3 regions of the Delftia sp. WSY_22 genome follow, and region 1 is predicted to be linked to each of the others. Evidence: riboswitches for the same ligand, from Rfam matches in the RefSeq annotation. Region 1 holds a riboswitch; each other region holds the start of a gene.
What was found. A riboswitch is a leader RNA that binds a small molecule or an ion and turns the genes downstream of it on or off. The one in region 1 is predicted to bind cobalamin.
Positions count from the first base shown of each region.

Region 2: another riboswitch for cobalamin. It lies ahead of ACF8NF_RS19920 (TonB-dependent receptor); the one in region 1 lies ahead of ACF8NF_RS04940 (TonB-dependent receptor).
Region 3: another riboswitch for cobalamin. It lies ahead of ACF8NF_RS20185 (TonB-dependent receptor domain-containing protein); the one in region 1 lies ahead of ACF8NF_RS04940 (TonB-dependent receptor).

Region 1 is NZ_JBICKN010000006.1:965,612-972,621, reverse strand. It holds gene ACF8NF_RS04960 (threo-3-hydroxy-L-aspartate ammonia-lyase) at 1-819, opposite strand, end outside; gene ACF8NF_RS04955 (transcriptional regulator) at 864-1,517, opposite strand; gene ACF8NF_RS04950 (YbaK/prolyl-tRNA synthetase associated domain-containing protein) at 1,599-2,090, shown strand; gene ACF8NF_RS04945 (CHAD domain-containing protein) at 2,148-3,038, shown strand; cobalamin riboswitch at 3,093-3,377, shown strand; gene ACF8NF_RS04940 (TonB-dependent receptor) at 3,506-5,737, shown strand; gene ACF8NF_RS04935 (ABC transporter substrate-binding protein) at 5,927-6,868, shown strand; gene ACF8NF_RS04930 (iron ABC transporter permease) at 6,865-7,010, shown strand, end outside.
Region 2 is NZ_JBICKN010000040.1:9,297-16,306, forward strand. It holds gene ACF8NF_RS19890 (AAA family ATPase) at 1-99, opposite strand, end outside; gene ACF8NF_RS19895 (hypothetical protein) at 96-1,346, opposite strand; gene ACF8NF_RS19900 (hypothetical protein) at 1,495-2,316, opposite strand; gene ACF8NF_RS19905 (2OG-Fe(II) oxygenase) at 2,522-3,253, shown strand; gene alkB (DNA oxidative demethylase AlkB) at 3,281-3,931, shown strand; gene ACF8NF_RS19915 (2OG-Fe(II) oxygenase) at 3,946-4,620, shown strand; cobalamin riboswitch at 4,633-4,952, shown strand; gene ACF8NF_RS19920 (TonB-dependent receptor) at 5,073-7,010, shown strand, end outside.
Region 3 is NZ_JBICKN010000040.1:70,678-77,687, reverse strand. It holds gene ACF8NF_RS20195 (heavy metal-binding domain-containing protein) at 1-283, shown strand, start outside; gene ACF8NF_RS20190 (ABC transporter substrate-binding protein) at 324-1,274, opposite strand; gene ACF8NF_RS20185 (TonB-dependent receptor domain-containing protein) at 1,279-3,195, opposite strand; cobalamin riboswitch at 3,265-3,492, opposite strand; gene ACF8NF_RS20180 (hypothetical protein) at 3,588-3,977, shown strand; gene ACF8NF_RS20175 (helix-turn-helix transcriptional regulator) at 4,003-4,194, shown strand; gene ACF8NF_RS20170 (sulfite exporter TauE/SafE family protein) at 4,204-5,010, opposite strand; gene ACF8NF_RS20165 (helix-turn-helix domain-containing protein) at 5,139-5,906, shown strand; gene ACF8NF_RS20160 (MFS transporter) at 5,903-7,010, opposite strand, start outside.

The DNA.
Region 1 (7,010 bases):
CATGCGCGTGGCCAGGAAGCCCATGGCATCGACCAGCTCGGCATCGCTGGCGGTGAGGATGTCGGTCACGTCGCGCTGGATGATGGGGAAGGTGATGCCGCCCAGGTGCTGGGTCTGGGCGCCGTCGGCAATGGTCTTGGGGGTGTCTATGTGGACGATGCGGCCTGCGCGCAGCGACTGCTGGCCGTCGTTGCCGGCCTCGGGCTCCACGCCGTAGAGCGCGCACTCGGGGCTGAGCGCACGCGTGGACAGGGCGGTGCCCGACAGCAGGCCGCCGCCGCCCAGCGGCACGAAGAGGGCGTCCAGCGGGCCGGTTTCCTCGAACAGTTCCTTGGCGGCCGTGCCCTGGCCGGCCAGCACATCGGCATGGTCGTAGGGCGGGATCAGGGTCAGGCCGTGGCGCTCGGCCAGGTCGCGGCCGATCTGCTCGCGGTCTTCGGTATAGCGGTCGTAGACCACCACCTGGCCGCCATAGCCCTTGGTGGCCGCCACCTTGGCGGCGGGCGCGTCATGCGGCATGACGATGGTGGCGGGAATCTCCAGCAGCCTGGCAGCCAGTGCAATGGCCTGGGCGTGGTTGCCCGAGGAAAACGCCACCACGCCGGCCTTGCGCTGCGCGGCGCTGAAGCGAGACAGGGCGTTGAACGCGCCGCGGAACTTGAAGGCGCCCATGCGCTGCAGGTTCTCGCACTTCAGGAAGACACGTGCGCCCAGCGCCTCGTCCAGCGTACGCGAGGTGAGCACGGGCGTGCGGTGGGCATGGCCCTGGATGCGTTGGGCCGCTGCGGCCACGTCGTCATAGGTGGGAAGGCTTGTCATCGGTACGGGAGAGAAGGAGTTGCAGATCGGCGGGGTGCCGGGAGCTACTTGGCGTAGCTGTAGACCGTGGCGCGCGACACGCCCAGGTGGGCGGCAATGGTCTCCATGGAGCGGCGAAGGTCCAGCAGGCCGTCGCCCTTGAGTTCACGGACCAGGGCGCGCCTCTCCTCGGGCTTGAGGGCGCGCGGCGTGGTCGCCAGGCGCGCCGCGAACTGGTCGATGCGGGCGCGCACCGTGTCGGCACCGGCACCGGCCCCGGCCCCGGCGCCCATGGGCGCCAGCATTTCGCGGGCCGGCGTGTCGCCGCTGACGGCGGCAAAGCGGTTGAGCATGCTCTGGAAGCCCTGGAACATCGTCAGGTCCACATTCATGCACAGGGCGGCGATGTAGCGGCCCTCGGAGTCGCGGATGCCGATGGACGTGCTCTTGGCCTGGCGGCCATCGGCGAACTGGTTGGGGTAGTTGGCGATGACCTGCTCGTAGCCGGGGTCCTGGATGCGGGCCAGCCCCAGCTCCGTCGCGCCCTGGCCGACCTCGCGGCCCGAGAGATTGTTGTGGATGGCCAGCACCGCATGGGACGGGTCGAGCAGGTCATGCACCACCACCTCGCAGAACGGGGCAAGGGTCTGGCCCAGGCCTTCGGCGATCTTGGCCACCTGTTCCAGCAGTTGGCGCTGCTCGGGAGTGCGTTGTGTCATATTGGACATTTTGTTTTGAATTGGACAAAATGTCAAAACCCAGGCGACCTGCCTTCTTGTCCGTTTCTTGTGCTCCCTGCCATGTTCGACACCCTTGTTCACCTGCTGCAATCCCAGGACGCGCGCTTTCGCGTGATCGAGCACCCTGCCGAGGGCCGCTCCGACCTCGTCGCCGAAATCCGGGGCACGGCACCCGGCCAGGGTGCCAAGGCCATGCTCTGCAAGAGCCGCGATGCGGCCGGTGCGGGCGATCCCCAGCTGTTCCTGGCCGTGCTGCCCGGCGACCGCAAGCTGGACTTCAAGCGCCTGGCCCAGGCCGTGGGCGTGCGCAAGGCCACGCTGGCCTCGCCCGAGGAGGCCCAGGCCGCCACCGGCTGCGTGATGGGATCGGTGCCGCCGTTCTCCTTCAACCCGCAGGTGCGCCTGGTGGTGGACCCGGCACTGGTGGAGCGCTTTGCCGAGATCGCCTTCAATGCGGGCCGGCTGGACCGCTCCATCGTGCTGGACTCGGCCGACTATGTGCGCATTGCCCGGCCCGCGCTGCACAGCCTGAGCGGGGATGGCGCCGATTGACCCGGGGGCCGGGCGGTGCCCACAATCGCAGCAACGCCCGCACATCCTTTCCTGACCATGACCACCCCTGCCAGGCAGTTCCCCGACCGGCCCGATGCGGCCGGCTTTGTGCGTGCGACGCTGGCTGCCGCACTGGCCCAGGTGCAGTCGCATATGGATGCCGTGGATGCCGTGGACGCCGGCAGCGGCGAGGCCGAACGCATCCACCAGCTGCGCGTGGCCCTGCGGCGCCTGCGCACCCTGCTGCGCGAATGCGCAGGGCTGGCGCCCGGCATGCGCGCCGAATGGGATGCCCCGCTGGCCCTGGCCTTTGCGCGCCTGGGCACGCTGCGCGATGCCGGCACCCTGGCCGACGTGGTGCGGCCGCTGCTGCAGGACGCCGATGCGCCCTTGTGCGAATGGGCCGTGCCGGATGCCGGGCAGGCCGACGCGGACGCGGCCGCTGCGGTCCGCGAGCCGCAGTTCCTGCAAACGCTGGCCGAGATCCATGCGCTGGCGCAGGCGCCTGCAGGCAAGCGGCAGCCCGGCCTGGTCAGCCTGTCCGCCGCAGGCACGCGCAAGTACCTGGCACGGCGGCTGGCGCGCCTGCACCGCCAGGTGCTGCGCGACGGCCGGCACTTCGACCGCCTGCCGCTGGCGCAGCAGCACCGCGTGCGCAAGCGGCTCAAGCGTCTGCGCTACCTGGCGGACTTCGCGCGAGAATTCGCGCCTGGAATGTGGCCCGGCAAAAAGGGGCGGCGCTTTGCCGAGGCGCTGGTGCCCGCCCAGGACGCGCTGGGCCTGCACAACGACATGGCCGTGGCGGCCGCGCTTTTTCGTGACCAGGCCGGCACGGATCCGCGCGCCTGGTTTGCCGCCGGCTACCTGCAGGCCCGCCTGGCCACCAGCGCGCGCAGCAGCCGCCGCGCGCTGCGTGCGCTGGCCCGCGTGCCGGGCTTCTGGGCCTAGACCGCATCAGCGATAATCCGCCGCTGGCGCACCGCCGCAGCCCCTGGGCCGTGGCGGTGCGCTGTTGCTGAAGGTGCCCCATGCCGCTTGCCGGCCAGGGGTTCAACGGGAAGCAGGTGCGCGATGCCATCGAGGTGGCCGCTCGCAATGCCTGCGCTGCCCCCGCAACGGTCAGCGGAATACAACTCCCCACGCTGGCGCGCCACCCACCGGTTGCGCGCCGCAAGCCACTGTGTCTGGACGGACATGGGAAGGCGGGGATGCCTGCTGCAGCGCGCCCACGATGCGCGCCGCAGCGTTCCGCAAGCCCGGATACCGGCCTTCTGCATTGCTTTCGGACGCCGCGGGAGTGCGCCTGTCCGGTCCGGCCCCAGCCTGCGCTGGCGTGGCCGGCTCCGGCGTGCGCGCCGTGCGGCGTGGTTCAGACGATAGGCCCCACGGGTGACTGGGGCAGTTGGATTCAACGCATGCGCTTCGCTTCTTTGGCCGCCGATTGTTCCGGCCCCTTTCCCCTTCCTCCCTTCCTGCGCCCGGCCACCGCTGCGGCCGTGCTGGCCTGCTGCGCCGCGGCGGCCGGCGCCGCACAGGAACCGGCGGCCGGCAAAGCCGGTGCATCCGCCGACGATGCGCTGGACGCCGTCTTCGTGACCGCCACGGCGCGGCCCGAGGCGCGCAGCCGCATCGCGGGCACCACGCAGACCATCGACCGCGAGGCCATAGAGCGCTCCAGCGCGCGCTCGGTCACCGACCTGCTGGCCGAGAACGCCGTGGGCTTTCTCAGCGAATGGACGGCGGCCCAGACCTCGATGAACCTGCGCGGCGCCTCCACCGACGGCCAGGGGCGCGACTTCCGCAGCCAGGTGCTGGTGCTGGTCAACGGCCGGCGCGCGGGCACGGCCAACCTGTCCAAGCTCAGCCCCTCGGATGTGGAGCGCATCGAGATCGTGCGCGGCCCGTCCTCGGTGATCTACGGCAGCCAGGCCATGGGCGGGGTGGTCAACATCATCATGAAGACGGGAGCGACAGCGCCCGGCACGCGCGCCCAGGTCCAGGCCGGTTCATGGGACCTGTGGCGTACCGATGCGCAGACGGCCGGCGCCAATGACCGCTTCGACTGGTACTTCGGCGTGAGCGCAGGCGGGCGCGGCGACTACGAGTCGGGCGATGGCGGCACGCGCATGGAGAACACGGGCTGGAAGCGGCGCGGCGCCAGCGGCGCCCTGGGCTGGCAGCTGCACGAGCTGCACCGCGTGGAGCTGCAGCTGCGCACGGACGGCATCTACAACGCGGGCTTTCGCGGATCGGGCGCCAACATCTACAGCCGAGACAACCGCAGCAACCGCTCGCTGGACCTGACCTACGAAGGCGCACTGCCCGGCCAGCGCCTGAGCTGGACGACCCACCTCTACAGCCTGGTCGATACCGATGAGTTCAACTGGGCCTCGCCCGTGATCCGCTCGGGCAACAGTGCCGTGCCCGGCACGGCGCGCGACTACAACCACCGCCAGCTGGACGCCACGGGCCTGCGCTTTCAGCCGCGCCTGCGTGTCAGCCAGACCAATGACCTGCTGATGGGCTTCGACTGGGAGCGCAGCAAGCTGCGCTCCGACCGCCTGCGCGTGGCCATGCCGGGCGGCCCGGCGGGCCAGGTTGCGCCCTACGACAACAACCAGACCGAGCAGGTGCACGCGCTGTACGTCGAGGACGCGCAGACCCTGTTCGACGACCGCCTCACGCTGCGCGCCGGCCTGCGCAAGACCTGGGGCACGACACGCTTCGACGAGACGCCCAACCTGGCCCTGGCCCAGGCCAGCACGCGCGACTACGACAACCACACCTGGTCGGCCGGCGCCACCTGGAAGGCCACGGACCGGCTCACGCTGCGCGCTGCGGCCTCCACGGGCTTTCGCGCGCCCACGGCCACGGAGCTGGCCTCGGACTTCACGGCCGTCGGCGGTGGCCGCACCTTCGGCAACCCCAACCTCAAGCCCGAGACCAGCCGCCAGATCGAGGTCGGCGCCGCGCTGCAGCAGCCCGGCTGGCGCGTGGATGCGGCCCTGTTCCAGAACACCATCAGCGACCGCATCATCACCGTCTCGCGCGGGGCCACGACCAATACCTCGGACTACGCCAACAACGCGGCCGACATCGTGGCGCGCGGCCTGGAAATGCAGGCCGACATGGACCTGGCGCGGGCGCTGAACCTGACGGGCCACCAGCTCAAGGCCTGGGCTGGCGGCTACTACCACTTCAGCATGCGGGACAAGGGCTCGGCCGCCTCGGCCAATACCGACAAGGTGCAGCGCATGTACCGCTACGAGGCCTCGGCCGGCGTGCGCTACGGGCGCGGCAGCGGGCGGCTGCAGGGCGACTGGAGCCTGCAGCTGTCCACGCTGCTGCGCGGTCCCATGTGGTACGACACGGAAGAGGCGCTGCTCATCCCGCAGGGCGAGCCCCGCAGCACCTTCATCCACCGCAAGGGCGCCTTCACCATCTGGAACCTGCGAGCCGACTACCGCGTGTCGCCGGGCGTCAAGCTGTTCGCAGCCGTCAACAACCTGTTCGACCTGAACCGCCATCCCATCTTCATCGCGCTGGACCGTGCGCCCTGCATCGCCAACCCGGCGTACCAGAACGGCGGCTGCGGGACGTCGATGGCGGGCCGCGAACTCATGGTCGGCCTGCAGGCAGAGTTTTGATGAAGCACCCCCTGAGTCGCTTCGCGCCTTCCCCCGTGTGCACGGCGCCCTCTCTCGCTTCGCGGGAGGGGGACGACACCCTCGGGGCGGGGCGGCGCGGCCGGCATAGGCCCTTCCTCGGTGTCCCTCGCTTTGGACTGCGCCGGTTTCATAGGTCATGTACGGCGCCTTGCGTCATGGAACACTGAGATGAAGGCTGTCTGCACACCACGCCGCCAGTTGCTGCGCCAGGGCGCGGCGGCGGCCCTGGGCTGCGGCTTGCCCGCGGCCTGGGCCGACACCGTCGCTTCAGGCGGTCCGGTGGTGCTGCAGGATGCGCTGGGCCGGCGCGTGGAGATTGCCGCGCCGCCGCAGCGCATCGTCTCCATCTTTGCCTCCAACACCGAGCTGGTGGCCGCGCTGGGCCTGCTGGACCGCGTGGTGGGCGTGGAGGATTTCACGCGCTTTCCACCGGGCGTGGAGCGCATTCCCAAGGTGGGCGGGCGGCTGGGGTTCTCGGTGGACGCCGTGGTGGCGCGCCAGCCGGACCTGGTCATCGTCACGCCCGCGCGCCAGGCGGCGCACCAGCTGGTCGATCCCATGGAGCGCATCGGCGTGCCGGTGATGGTGCTGCTCAGCCGCTCGCTGGCCGAGGTGATGGACAACCTGCGCCTGGTGGCCCGCGCCACGGGCGTGCAGGCGCGCGGCCAGGCGCTGGCCACGGCCCAGGAAGCGCGGCTGCTGCGCGTGGACCGGCAGGTGGCCGGCCAGCCCCGGCCGCGTGCCCTCATGGTCACGGGCCGGCTGGGCAACGGCATGCTGCTGGCGGCCCGGCCGGGCACCTATACCGGCGAGGCCATGGTGCGCGCGGGCGCTTCGTTCGCGCTGGACGGCCTGGGCACCGTGCCCCAGGTCTCGCCCGAGGCCGTGCTGGCCGCCGACCCCGACGTGCTGCTGTTCGCTGGCACGCAGGAGGCCATGCAGGACCTGATCGGCCAGCGCGGCTGGCGCGACCTGCGTGCCGTGCGCGGGGGCCGGGCCACCACGGTGGCGCGTGCCGAGTTCCTGATTCCCGGGCCGCGCACCTTTGGCGGCGTGGAAAAGCTCTCGCGCTGGCTGCACCCTGCGGCCTGGGCCGGGGAGGCCGCATGAATTCCCTTTCACGGACACCCGCGTGGCGCCCCTGGGCCGGTGCGGTCCTGCTGCTGCTGGCCAGCCTGCTGATCGCCGCCTGCGCGGGCCACCAGTGGGCCAGCCCGGCCGACCTGCTGGCCGCGCTGGGCGGCGAAGACAG
Region 2 (7,010 bases), on a different contig from region 1:
CAAAAGTATGGCGGTGCCTATGAACAGCGTGAACAAGGCCAGCAGCGCGGCGCGCCAATAGGATCGGGGCAGCTGCAGAAGGCGGGCCGGGCCGCTCATGCCTGCAGCACTGCCATTGCGGCTTCGCGGGCGATGTCGCAGCGCCAGTGCAGGTGGGCGCCCTCGCCCGCTCCGCGCACCTGCAGCAGGTTGCCCCAGAACAGGCGCCGCAGCACGGCATCCTGCAGATAAGGCCGCGCACGGCCCAGCGATGCCGCATCCACCAGGCTTCGCAATTGATCGCGTGCGGCCGGCTCCTGCGCCAGGGGCAGCAGGGTCTGCCACAGGCGCGCACTGGCCACCAGATGGGCGCGCAGCAGTGGCGAGTGCACGGCAGCGATGCCCACACCCTGCTCCACCAGCCATTGCAGCGCTTCCTCGAAGAGCGCGGGATGCCCGCCCGTCAGGGCCTGCAGCGCCTCGATGACCTCGACCGGCCAGGCTGTTGCCGGCCAGCGCTGGCGCGCCATCAGGGCCAGGTCTTCCAGCGTGGGGTCGGGCCAGTGCGCCACCTGGCCGATGTTGAGCAGGGACAGGTCGCCGCTGCGGTACTTGAGGTCGGCCAGCGCCTCGCTGCCGCACAGCAGCAGGTGCAGGCGGCCGCTGTGCATTTCGCTGAGGCTGCGCAGGATGCCGGCCAGCGTCTCGCGCAGTGCGGCCGTGCCTTGCTCGAAACGGCTGACCAGGCAGAACAGGCGGCCGCCTGCCAGCAGGCGCTTTTCCAGCAGGGCCTCGAATTCATAGTCCGAGCCCACCTCGCCCAGCCCGCACTGCCGGCCCAGGGCCGCAAAGTAGTCGGCCGGGGCCGTGCTCACGCTGTACGGCGGCTGGATGTGCAGTACCGCCTCGGCGCCGTACTGGGCGCGGGCACGCAGCAGCAATTCCTGGCGGAACGGGGGCTGCCCCCAGTGCGCGGGAGACAGCAGCATGGTGATGGCATAGGGCGAGGCCTGGGCCAGCTGGGCAAAAAGCCGGTCCATGAAGCCGGCAAAAGGCTGGGCGCCAGCGGCTGGCGCCTGCAGCGGGAACTGCGTGGCAAAGCCGGCGGCGGAGAACAGGCGATTGGTCTCCGCCTCCGTCAGCCGCAGATACTGGGCGCAGGCGGCCAGCCGGTCGCGCGAGCGCGGATTGGGCAGGGAAACCCCATTCCTCCAGTTGTTGACGGCTTCCCGGCTCAGCCCGATCTCGGTGGCCACCCCCGAAGCGCTGGCACGGATGCGGCGCATGTACAGACCCAGAAGATGGCCGAAATCCTCGTGAACGCCTGCTGCCACGGCGGGGCCCTGCTCGATTGCGGTGGGCTGCATCAGCATTGGCCCTGCTCAAAAAGACGGCGCCTGATGGCGCATGTCCATCCTGCCGTGACGACGGTCGGTATCCACATCCTGTTCACCCTCTCCTGGGACTTTGCCGGATCTTGTGCAATTTGTTTCATTCTGCCGAGCGCGGATTGTCTCAGGATGCCGGGTCGCTGCCGCCCTGCCCCGCGAACTCCCGCCGCGCACTGGCCATCCGGTACAGCGGCAGTACGACCGCCAGTACCAATCCCAGGGCCAGCCAGAGCCACAGACCCTTGCCTCTGAAAGCCAGGGCGGCAACCACGGTGAACGCGACGGCCTCGCACAGTCCGCGAAAGCCTGCCCGCAGCATGAACAGGCCCGCGATGCCGTCCACCGGCGACACGCCGCTCTTGCGCAGGCTGGCCATGGTCTCCAGCAGGGCCTGCACGGACTCCTGGGCCTGGCGATCGCGCTCCTGGTCACGCTCGCGCAGTTGCCTGATGGCCATGGGCTGGGCGGGATTGCTGAGTGAGGTGCCATCGTTGCCCTCTTCCTGCCCCGGGCGCGGATAGACCTCTGCGTCGGGATCGACCAGCACCTGGCGCTCCGGGTAGCGGGCCAGCCAGGCATGGTGGCTGACCCATTGGCCGGCATCGAAGTGATAGCGCTCGCTCTCTCCCACCTGGTCATAGAAGACATGCAGCACCGCCGCCTGCAGGCCGTGCTGGAACAAGGTCTCCAGCAGCCGCCAGGGCATGCCGGCCGTGGTGCGGGTGTCAAAGCCCAGCTCCAGGTGCTGGGGATGGCCCAGGGCGCTGGCATTGGCCCAGTCGTCATCCCACAGCGCGGATCGGTCCAGGGCGGGGTCCAGCTCATGGATCCAGCGCTCGGCCTGCTCCCAGGACTGCCGGGCCAGGTACTGGCAGATCAGTTGCACGCGGCGCAGCTGCAGGGGCGTATCGAAGAACAGATAGAGGTGATGGACGTTGCTGGACATGGCGGGCCTGAGGCGTTTGCAGGAATGCCGCGATTGTTCAATTGCAGCTGCCAGCCGGCCCTCCCAGGCCTGTCCAGCACGCGGCTGGCAGGCGCTGCCGCCGGTTGACATTCTGTCCACTGCAAGAAGCGGGATGCAGGCGCTGCGGCGGCGCCCTAGACTGCGGCAATTGCCCCCAGCGCCCATGCCGCCAACCGCGCCCGCCATGCACAACCTCCGTCTTTTCGACAACGAAGCTTGCGAATCCGCCCCGCCCTGCCAATGGACGCAGATGGAGCACCAGCTCGACGAGCACGGCTGTGCCCGGTTGCCCGGCCTGCTGGACGCGCAGCAATGCCGTGACCTGGCGGCCCTCTACACCAGGGAAGACGGTTTTCGCTCCCGCATCGTCATGGCCCGCCACGGTTTCGGGCGTGGCGAATACCGGTATTTCGACTACCCCTTGCCACCTCTGCTGCAGCGGCTGCGCGAACAGCTGTATTCCCGCCTGGTGCTGGTGGCCAACCGCTGGAACCAGCGCATGGGGCTGGATGTGCGCTATCCGGACCGGCTGCAGGACTTCCTGGCGCGCTGCCACGCGCACGGCCAGTTGCGGCCCACGCCGCTGATCCTCCAATACGGCGAGGGCGACTACAACTGCCTGCACCAGGATGTCTATGGAGAGCATGTGTTTCCGCTGCAGGTGGTGTTGCTGCTGTCTCGGCCGGGGCAGGACTTTGCGGGCGGGGAATTCGTCATCACCCAGGCCGATGGCGACAGGCAACGGGCCGATGTGATGGCGTTGGACCAGGGCGATGCGCTGGTCCTGGCCGTGCGCCACCGGCCCGTGCCGGGGCGGCGCTCAGGCTACCGCCGCGCGGCCATGCGCCATGGCGTCAGCCGCGTCCGAAGCGGCCATCGCCATACCGTGGGGCTGATCTTTCATGACGCACTCTGATATGACGCACTTTGATGGACGGCCGGTATGAGCACGCTGGATCTTTTTGCCGATGAACCTCCCATGGGCATCGAACCCATTGGTCCCCAGTCCGTGGTGCTGCGCGGCCATGCCCTGCCCCATGCGGCGCCACTGCTGGCTGCGGTGGACGGCGTCATGGCCCAGGCGCCGCTGCGCCATCTGGTCACGCCGGGCGGCTTCACCATGTCGGTGGCCATGACCAACTGCGGCACGCTGGGCTGGACCAGCGACAGGCGCGGCTACCGCTACAGCGCCATCGACCCGGTCAGCGGCCAGCCCTGGCCCGCCATGCCGGCCGTGTTTGCGCAGCTGGCGGGCGAAGCGGCCGCCGCTGCGGGCTTCGAGGGCTTCGCGCCCGACGCCTGCCTGATCAACCAGTACCTGCCCGGCAGCCGCCTGTCCCTGCACCAGGACCGCGACGAGCGTGACCTTGTCGCGCCCATCGTCTCGGTGTCACTGGGCATGCCGGCCACATTTCTGTTTGGAGGGCTTGCGCGCGCGGACAAGACGGCCAGGGTGTTGTTGCAGCATGGCGACGTGGTGGTCTGGGGCGGCGTGGATCGGCTGCGCCACCACGGCGTGTTGCCGCTCAAGGACCAGCCTCACCCGCTGCTGGGCGGGCGGCGCATCAATCTCACTTTTCGCAAGGCGGGTTGAATGGAGGGGTCGAAATGGATGGGCTGAACAGCAGTGATCGCTTCGCCGGCCTGGACTGGGGCCGCATTGCCACCCAGCTCGATGCAGAGGGCCATTGCCTGCTGCCACGGCTGCTGAATGCGGATGAAAGCCGCGCCCTGGCCGGCGAGGCGGCCATGCGCAATGGCCTGCCGCCCTCCCTCTACACATGGCGCCCGGTGCTGTACCGGCACCTGCTTGCCATTGCCAATCGCTGGCGTGCCCAAATGGACATGCAGCCTGCCCTGCCCGCCTCGTTCGAGGCCTTCGGGCAGCTGGGCCGCCAGCGCGGCCAGATGCATCCGCAGTCGCACCTGCTGCATGTGGCGCAGGCGGGCCATGCCCCGCTGCGCTCATACAGCGAAGGAGCGGCGGTGTTCCCGCTGCAGCTGGTGCTGCTGCTGTCCCGGCCGGGCCAGGATTTCGAGGGCGGCGAATTCGTGATGACCGAGCAGCGCCCGCGCATGCAATCGCGCCCCATGGTGCTGCCGCTGGGCCTGGGGGATGCGGCCATCATCGCCACGGGGCCGCGCCCGGTGCGCGGTGCGGCAGGCTTTTACCGCGTGCACCTGCGCCATGCCATCAGCCGCGTTCACCGGGGCGGGCGCCTGGGGCTGGAACTGCTGCTGCACGACGCGCCGCAGGCTACCGACGCGGGCCGCTGGCTATAATGCCGCGCCTGCAAAGGCATCCGTGCATCAGGTGTCCACATGCCAGCCATGGGGATGAAACGGGAACAAGGTGACTGCCAGCAAATGCTTTTTGCGCTGCCGGCACAGGCCTTGGCTGCCCCCGCAACGGTAAACAAGTCAAGGCGTTCCATGCCTGTACCGCCAGACTCCGCAACCCTGCGGAGGGGCGATGACAGGCTGTCACTGGTTCATGGCGTGGTCTGCAACATGCAGCTTTTCGCGGGTGGATTGGGAAGACGGGGCGCTGGGCGCAAGGCATGTCCTTGCGCCGCTTGTGAGCCCGGAGACCGGCCTGCTGCGTTTCGCGCCCGCTGAGCGGGCGCTTTCTTGACTGTCTGCGGGGTGCGGATGGCAATGTCCTGCACCCTATCCTTGCACGCTGGCTGGAGAGGCGGCAGTGCCTTGCTTTCGCATCAGGCGGTCGAAGACCGATGTTCGAAATGCATTCCTCCCTTTCCTGCGTTCCCAGCACCCGTGCTGCCGATTCCCTTTGCCTTCGGCTGAGCCCGCTGGCCCTGGCCTGCGCCTTCCTGTCCGTTCCTGTGCAGGCACAGACTGTCCTGCCCGAAGTGCAGGTCACCGGCCAGGCCGAACGCATCGGCCAGCAACTGGCCCAGCCTGCGCGCTCGGCCAGCCATACCGGCGTCTCCAACCAGGAAGTGCCTGCCAGCGTGGATGGTGTTTCTGCCGAGCAGATGCAGGAGCGCGGCGACTACGCCCTGGTGGACGCCGTCACGCGCACCGTGGGCCTGACCTCCAGCAGCACGCCGGGCAACGGCGGCCTGTCCTTCAGCAGCCGTGGCTTTGCGGGCGTGAACTCCGTGGGCGTGGCCGAAGACGGCATGGTGCTGGGCGTGGCCGCCGGCACCACGGCCTATCCCGGGGACAGCTGGGGCTACGAGCGCATCGACGTGCTGCGCGGCCCGGCCTCGCTGATGTATGGCAGCGGCACCATGGGCGCCACGGTCAACGCCATCCGCAAGCAGCCCAGCCGCACCAGCTCGGCCGAGGTGCTGCTGGGCGCTGGCACGGACGACACGCTGCGCGTGGGCCTGGGCGTGACCGGCGCCCTGGGCGCCTATGCCAGCTACCGCATCGACAGCTACACCGCGCGCAGCGCGGGCGAGCGCGACTTGGACCAGTCGCGCAACGGCAAGTTCATGAGCACGCTGCGCTTGGAGCCCACGAGCGACCTGCAGATCGACCTGATTGCCGACCGCAGCGTGCAAAAGCCCAGCCGCTACTGGGGCACGCCGGGCCTGGACGGCAAGGTGGTGGAGTCGCTGCGCGACCGCAACTACAACGCCGAAGACAGCGTGCTGCGCTATGCCGACGAGCGCCTGCGCGCCAAGGTGCAATGGAAGGCCAATGACTGGTTGACGGTGCGCAACGAGCTGTACCACGTGCAGTCGGACCGCCACTGGCGCAACATCGAGGCCTACGCGCTCAACCCCGCCACTTGGACCGTGGGCCGCTCCGACTACCTGGAAATCCTGCACGACCTGGAGCAGACCGGCAATCGCCTGGGCCTGAACGTGGACCGGGGATCGCACAAGATCGCCATGGGATGGGAGGCCGCACGCATCAACCTGCGGCTGTCCAACAACTCGCCCTATGGCGGCTCGTCCACGGTCTCGGCCTGGGACCCCGTGCATGGCAGCTGGGCCAGCCCCGATGTCACCAAGGCCAAGACCGAAACCGGCGTGACCCAGCATGCGCTGTACCTGGAAGATGCCTGGCGCATCAGCAACCGCTGGCTGGCCATGGCCGGCCTGCGCCGCGATGTCTACGACTTTGCCAGCCACTCGCTGGTGGGCGGCACGGATTTCAACAAGACGCTGGCCGCCACCTCCTGGCGCCTGGGCCTGACCTATGAGCTGGCCCGCGACACCCATGTCTATGGGCAGATCAGCTCGGGCCATGATCCCGTCAACAGCCTGGTCTCGCTGAACCTGGCCAACACGGCTTACAAGCTGAGCAAGGGCCGCCAGGCCGAGATCGGCATCAAGCAGCAGGTGGCAGGCGGGCGCGGCGAATGGACGCTGGCCGTGTTCGACATCAAGAAGGACAACATCATCACGCGCGACCCCGACCGCCCGGCCATCTCCATCCAGGGCGGCAGCCAGTCCTCGCGCGGCGCCGAGGTCACCGCCGCCTTCCAGGCCACGCCCGCCCTGCGCCTGGAGGGCAACCTGTCCTATGTGGATGCCCAGTTCGACAAGCTCCTCGAGGCCGGCGGCAACCGCGCCGGCAACCGCCCGCAGAACGTGGCCAAGACCACGGCCAACCTCTGGGGCCACTACCGCGTGGGCGCCTGGCAGGCCTCGCTGGGCCTGCGCTACGTGGGTGACCGCTTTGGCAACAACGCC
Region 3 (7,010 bases), on a different contig from region 1:
CATCACCCGCTACTGCGGCGTGGTCGCGGGCGAGGCGATTTTGGGCGCCAATGTGTTCAAGGACTTGTTTGCCGGGCTGCGCGACATCGTGGGCGGGCGGTCGGCCACCTATGAGCGCGAGCTGCAGCGGGCGCGCGAGATTGCGCTCAAGGAGCTGGAGGAACGCGCCCAGGAACTGGGCGCGAATGCCGTGGTGGGGGTGGACCTGGATTACGAAGTGCTGGGCCAGGGCAACGGCATGTTGATGGTGTCTGCCAGCGGCACGGCCGTGGTGCTGGAGTAGGCAGGGCCATCGGCCAAGCGGGCCAAGCAGGCCAGCGAAGTCAACGCGGCGCTGCGCCCCGCATCTCCAGGCAGCGGGCCAGCGCCCGCGCCGCCTCGCCCAGGCGCGGGCCGGGGCGGGAGACCACGTCCGTCTCGACCAGGTCCAGCGCGCAGATGCGGCCCGAGCGCACGGCGGGCATGCGGCTCCAGCCGGGGCGGGTGGCAAAGCTGGCCGATGGCGTCTGCGGCGTGTGGATGATGAGTTCGGGCTGCTGGCGCAGCACGTATTCGGGCGTGATGCGGGGGAAGGGCCCCAGGTTGGGCGGCAGCACATTGCGCGCGCCCAGGCGCTGCAGCAGCTGGCCTATGAAGGAGTCCGGCCCCGCCGCATAAGGCGTGGCGTCCACCTCGAAATACACCTTCTGCCCGGCGGGCGTGAGCGCCGCCAGCGCCTTGGCCTGCTGGTCCACCTCGGCCTGCATGCGCGCCAGCAGGGCGTTGGCGCGCTGCACCTGCAGCAGCTGGTCGAGCTTGTGCAGTACCTGCTCCAGCTGCGCCATGTCGTTGGCGTCCAGTGCCAGCACGGGAATGCCGAAGCGCTCCAGCTGCGCGATGACGGGTGCGGAATACGCCATCAGCACCACGTCGGGCCTGAGCCGCACGGTGGCCTCGACCAGCGGGGCAAAAGTGTGGCCCAGCTTGGGCAGGGCGGCCACACGGGCCGGGTGGTTGGAGAATTCGTCCACGCCCACGATGCGCTCACAGGCGTCCAGCGCGCACAGCGATTCGGTCAGCGAGGGCAGCAGCGAGACGATGCGCTGCGGCACGCGCTCCAGGCGCACCTGACGGCCACGCATGTCGGTGACGGTGTAGGTGGTGGTTGCCCCGCCCGATCCCGCATCCGCCGCCTTTTGCGCAAAGGCGTTGCCCGCGCCGCCTGCGCAGGCCAGGGCGGCGGTCAGCAGCAGGATGCGGGGCAGGCGCGAAAGCAGGCGCAGAAGCAGATGCATGGGGTCAGGGCAGGGGAGTCCAGCGCACGCTGACGAACACGGTGCGGCCTGCGTTCGCATAGCCGCGCGTGGGTGCGTAGTCGCGGTCGGCGATGTTGTTGACCCGGGCCAGCAGCGTCCATTGCCTTGTCAGCTGGCGCTGGGCGTAAAGGTTGGCCACGCCGTATCCGCCCAGCTTGAAGGTGTTGGCCTCGTCGGCATAGCGGCCGCTGTACAGCTGCGCTTCGCCGCCCAGCGTCCAGCCGGCAGCCTGGGTGTCGGCATTGAGCTTGAGCATGCGCTTGGAGCGGTAGGGCAGCAGCTTGCCGGTCTCCAGGTTCTCGGGGTTCATGAAGTCCAGCGAGGCGCCCAGATTGGCGCTGCCCAGGCGCGTGCCGCCAGACAGCGTCAGGCCGGTGATCTCCACGCTTTGCCAGTTACGGTAGCAGTTGCAGGGAACGGCGCTGTTCCAGTCGTAGGTGATGAGGTTCTTGAACTTGTTGCGGTAGACCACGGCCGAGAGGCGGTTGGCACCGGCCGCATAGTGCAGGCCGGTTTCCACGTTGGTGCTGCTTTCGGGCTTGAGGTCGGCCGCCGCCTGGCCCGTGAAGCGCTCGTACAGCGTGGGAGTTCTGAAGGCCGTGCCGGCCGATGCCACCCAGCGCCAGCGCTCGTCGATCTGCAGGCCGTAGCCCAGGCCGCCCGTGGTCTTGTTCTGCTGGTCGCGCACCTGGTCGTGGCGCAGGTTGGCGTCGAACTGGTGGCGGCCCTCGGTCAGGCGCCAGCCGGCCGACAGGGAGTTCTGCACGCGCCGGCTGTCGGTGTTCTGCGTCCAGGCGTATTGCGTGTCCAGCTTGTCCTCGCGGCGCTCCAGGTCGATGTTGAAACGGTGCTGGCCCAGCGTGAACAGGTTCTGCAGCAGGTAGTTGGTGGAGCTGCCGTCGGCGCGTTCGGGCGACTGGGTGTGGCGGTCGCTTTGGCTGTCGGTATGGGAGATCTGGACCACGCTTTTGTACATGGCGTTCCAGCCGGCCTGCCAGCGCAGGCTGCCGGTGGTGTTCTTGACCACGTCGTAGTCGTCGAACGGCGGCGGGCTCTGGTCGTAGTGCGTGCGCAGGCGGCTGTGCAGCAGGCTGGCATCGATCTGGTGGATGCCCGTTTTGTAGCCCGCGTTCAGGCCCAGCGAGGTGTTGCTGTAGCCATCCTTGTCCGGGTTGGGCGAGAAGGTGTTGCCGGGGTAGACGTCGAAGCCGTCGCTGCGCTCGTCAGCCAGGTTCAAGCCATAGGTGAAGCCGTTGGCTCCGCCCTGGAATCCTGTGGCCAGCTTGCTGGTGCCCTGGTTGCCTATGCCGGCCTCGGCATAGGCGCGGGTCTGGCCGTCCGCCCGCTTGGTGAAGATCTGGATCACGCCGCCCATGGCGTCTGAGCCATAGATGGCGGCGGCTGGGCCGCGCAGCACTTCGATGCGCTCGATCTGCGCCAGCGGCAGGGTGGACCAGACCGCGCCGCCCTGCAGCTCCTGCGAGCTGTAGCGCACGCCGTCGATGAATACGGCAGTGTGCTGGTTGCTGGTGCCGCGCAGGTAGACCGAGGTGACCTGGCCCGGCCCGCCATTGCGGTTGATCTGCACGCCCGGCACCTGGACCAGCAGGTCGGCCACGCCCGTGGCGCCGCTGCGGGCAATGGTCTCGGCGTCGATCACGGTCATGTCGGCCGTGACGGTGCGCAGGGACTGCTCGCTGCGCGAGGCGGTGACGACCACGGTATCGAGCTGGGAGGTCTGTGCCCGCTGCGCCTGTTGTGCCTGTTGTGCCTGTTGTGCTTGGGCCTGGCAGGCCAGCAGTGAGGCCGCAGCCAGGGCGGACAAGGTGCACAGTACGGGGAACGCCGAGGGCGAGCGAAGAGCGGCGCCAGGGGCGCGCGCGAGGGCGAGGGTGTGCATGGATGCGAGCCAGTTGCGCGCCAGCGACCCCGCCGGCACGGAAACCACAAAGACCGGCTGCGCTGCATGCGCGGCCGGCCGCCTGTTGGCCGGTATCCAGACTGGTGACGCACTCGCCAAGGCCTTCCCGGGCTGTACGCCCAGTGGCACGGGTTTGGCGGGGGCCGGTGCCATGCACGCGGCGTTTCACTCACTGTTGCGGGGGCAGTACATGCGGGCGGCTTTATCTGGCCGCCCCATGTTTCCCGTTTAACCGCAGCCCCTGGGGCTGCTGGCACCAACGGCGGCGATTGTACGGCGGGGCGTTCAGTGCCGATGTAAAGCTTGCTTGACATGCTCGCGGGTGGCATCGCACAATGTCAAGCATCCTTTACACATTGCGAGAGACTTCCATGAATCAAACAACGGTCACCAACCGCCGCTACCAGAAGGAGCTGGGATTTGCGCTGCTGCTCTACATGGCGCTGCTTGTGGGGGCGCTTTTGCTCAGCGCAGACATGCGGGCCGGGGCCCCGCGCACGGCCGTGCTGCTCAGCCCCATGCTGGCGTTTGCGCTGGCCGTGCGGGCCATCGTGCGCCTGGTGCGGGATACCGATGAGTTCCTGCGCAAGTCCATGCTGGAGCAGCTGGCGATTGCGGCGGCGGGCACGGCGGGCCTCACCTTCACCTACGGATTCCTGGAAATGGCAGGTTTTCCCAAGCTCAGCATGTTCATGGTGTGGCCCTTGATGGGTGCGCTCTGGGTGGCTGCCTCGGTGGCCCACTGGCTGCGCAGCCGATGAGCCGCGCTGCAGAGGCGGCCCGGCGATGAAAAACACCATCCGTGAACTGCGCGCCGAGCGCGGCTGGAGCCAGGCTGCGCTGGCTGACCTGCTGGGCGTGTCGCGCCAGACCGTCAATGCCATAGAGACGGGCCGCTACGACCCCAGCCTGCCGCTGGCATTCGCCATTGCCCGGGTGTTCGAGACCCGGATCGAGGCGATCTTCCAGGAGGGTTGAGCGCAGCGCTCAGGCCACGATCATGACCAGCAGCACCAGGCCCAGCAGGGTCAGGTAGGCCTTGGCATGCAGGGCATCGGGAATGCGGCCGATCAGCGGGGCCGCCAGCCTGATGCCGGTCCACGATCCGGCCGTCAGCAGGGCAAAGGCCTGCAGGTCCACATAGCCCACATGCCAGGGGCCCAGCCCCGCGCTATGGGATGCCAGCATGTAGGCAGCGGTGCCCGCCACGGCCATGGGCAGGGACAGCGGGCTGGCCATGGCCGTGGCGGCCGCCATGCTGGCGCCGCGTCGGCGCATCAGCGGCACGGTCATCACGCTGCCGCCCACACCCAGGAAGGCTGCAATCGCGCCAATCGCCAAGCCTGCGATGGCGGCGGGCCTGCGGCCCATGGGCTGCAATTGGGCGGCGGTGCCGTGCACGAAGCCCGGGCGCAGCAGCGCGTCGGCGATGGTCAGGGCCAGGTAGGCGATGAAGGCCCAGCGCACCCATTCCCCGCTGATCCAGGTGGCGGCCGCCGCGCCCGCCACGGCGCCGGCCGCGATGAAGCCGGCCAGTGGCCGTACCTGATCCCAGGGCAGGGCGCCCGCGCGGTGCTGGCGCAGCGTGGCCATGGAGGCGCCGAAAATCATCACGCAGGTGGAGGTGGCCACGGCAATGTGCATGGCAGCCTGGCCCACGGCGGAGTCCGCGCCGTGGATGGAGGTCAGCAGCGCATAAAGCAGCGGAACGGCCACGAAGCCGCCGCCAAAGCCGAAGAGCACGGTGGTCACGCCGGCAAGCACACCGAAAGCCAGCAGCAGGAGAGGGAACACAGACAGTCCTTTGGAAAAAACGAGCAAGGACTGAACCTTAGGATGCCGCGGTTTGGCCTGCTTTCGCGGATAGGTCAATAATCCTCGAATTCCTGCCAAAGCCTGTTGGCTGTTTTCCGGACATCCCCATGCTCAACATCCCGCTGCATTCCGTGGACGCCGTGGCGCGCGATGTGCTGGCCATCGGCACCGACTACACGCCTGGCACGCTGCTGCCCACGCACAGCCACCGGCGTGCCCAGTTTCTCTACGGGATGAGCGGGCTGATGGAAGTGGAAACCGACGACGGCGCCTGGACCATCCCGCCCTATAGCGGCGTGTGGATTCCGGCCAGCAAGCCGCACAGCGTGCGCATGCAGGGCGTGAGCACGCGCAGCCTGTACATCGAACCGGCTGCTGCGCCTCGCCCGGGTGTGCACTGCGAGGCCCTGGTCGTCACCCCGCTACTGCACCAGCTGCTGCTGTCCTGCGCCGACCTGCCGGCGCTGTACGACGAAGCGGGCCGTGACGGCGCCCTGGTCACGCTGGTGCTGCATGAGTTGGCCTCGGCCCGCAGCCTGCCGCTGTTCGCGCCCATTCCCCGCGATGAAAAGCTGGCCGCCCTGTGCAAGCAGTTCCTGGCCCAGCCCAGCATTCGCGCCACGCCGCAGGACTGGGCACAGGCGCTGAACAAGAGCCTGCGCACCTTCAGCCGGTTTTTCCAGCAGCACACAGGCATGGCCTTTGGCGCCTGGCGCCAGCAGGCCTGCCTGCTGGCGGCGGTGTCGCGGCTGTCTGCGGGCGCATCGGTCACGCAGGTGGCGCTGGACCTGGGCTATGACAGCCCCAGCGCTTTTTCCACCATGTTCCGCAAGGCGCTGGGCCGGGTGCCTTCGGAGCTGGTGAGCCGGGTCTAGGCGGGAACGCTGGCCTGGGCAGCCGTTTCCCGCGTCATGGTCCAGAACACCAGGGCCGCCAAGCTGAACGCCGCCCCCGCAACGCAGACGCCGTGCCAGCCAAACCGCGCGTAGGCGTTGGTGGCAATCAGCGCCCCCAGCCCGCTGCCCACGGCATAGAACAGCATGTACAGCCCCACCAGCCGGCTGTGGGCCTGCGGGTTGCTGCGAAAGATCAGGCTCTGGTTGGTCACATGCAGGGCCTGGCCGCCCAGGTCCAGCAGCACGATACCGGCGACCAACGCGCACAGCGACTGCTCCAGCAGCGCAATCGGCACCCAGGCCAGCAGCAGGATCACCAGCGCGCCCAGGCTGGTGCGCTGCGCGAAACCCTGGTCGGCCCAGTGCCCGGCACGGGCTGCTGCCAGTGCGCCCACCACGCCGGCCAGGCCGAAAGCGCCGATGGCCGTGAGCGACAGGCTGTAGGGCGGCGCGCTCAGCGGCAGGACCAGGGCGCTCCAGAAGATGTTGAAGGTGGCAAACATCAGCAGGGCCAGCATGCCGCGTGTGCGCAGCATGCGGTCCTGGCGCAGCAGCTGGAGCATGGATGACAGCAATTGCGTGTAGCCGGGTACGGGGGAGGGCACCGCCAGCCGGGGCAGTTGCCGCCACAGGGGCCAGGCCAGGGCCAGCATCAGCAGGGCCGAGCAGGCATAGACGCCACGCCAGCCAGCCACGTCACCCACGGCGCCGGCAAACACGCGCGCCAAAAGCAGGCCGATGAAAACCCCGCCCTGGGCCGCGCCCACCACGCGCCCGCGCTCATTTGCCTGGCTGGCGCTGGCCGCATAGGCGATCAGCCCCTGCGTCATGGCCGTGCCCAGCAGGCCCACGGCCAGCATGCCCGCCAGCAGCAGAACGGCCGAACGCGCGGTGCTGACGGCCGCCAGGGCCAGCACCAGGCCCAGCAACTGCAAAAGCATGAGTCGCCGCCGTTCCAGCCGGTCGCCCAGCGGCACCAGCAGCAGCAGTGCCAGCGCGCAGCCGGCCTGCGTGGCCGTGACCACCCCGCCCACGGCTGCATGGCTGATGCCGAAGTCGGCCGCCAGCGCCTCCAGCAGCGGC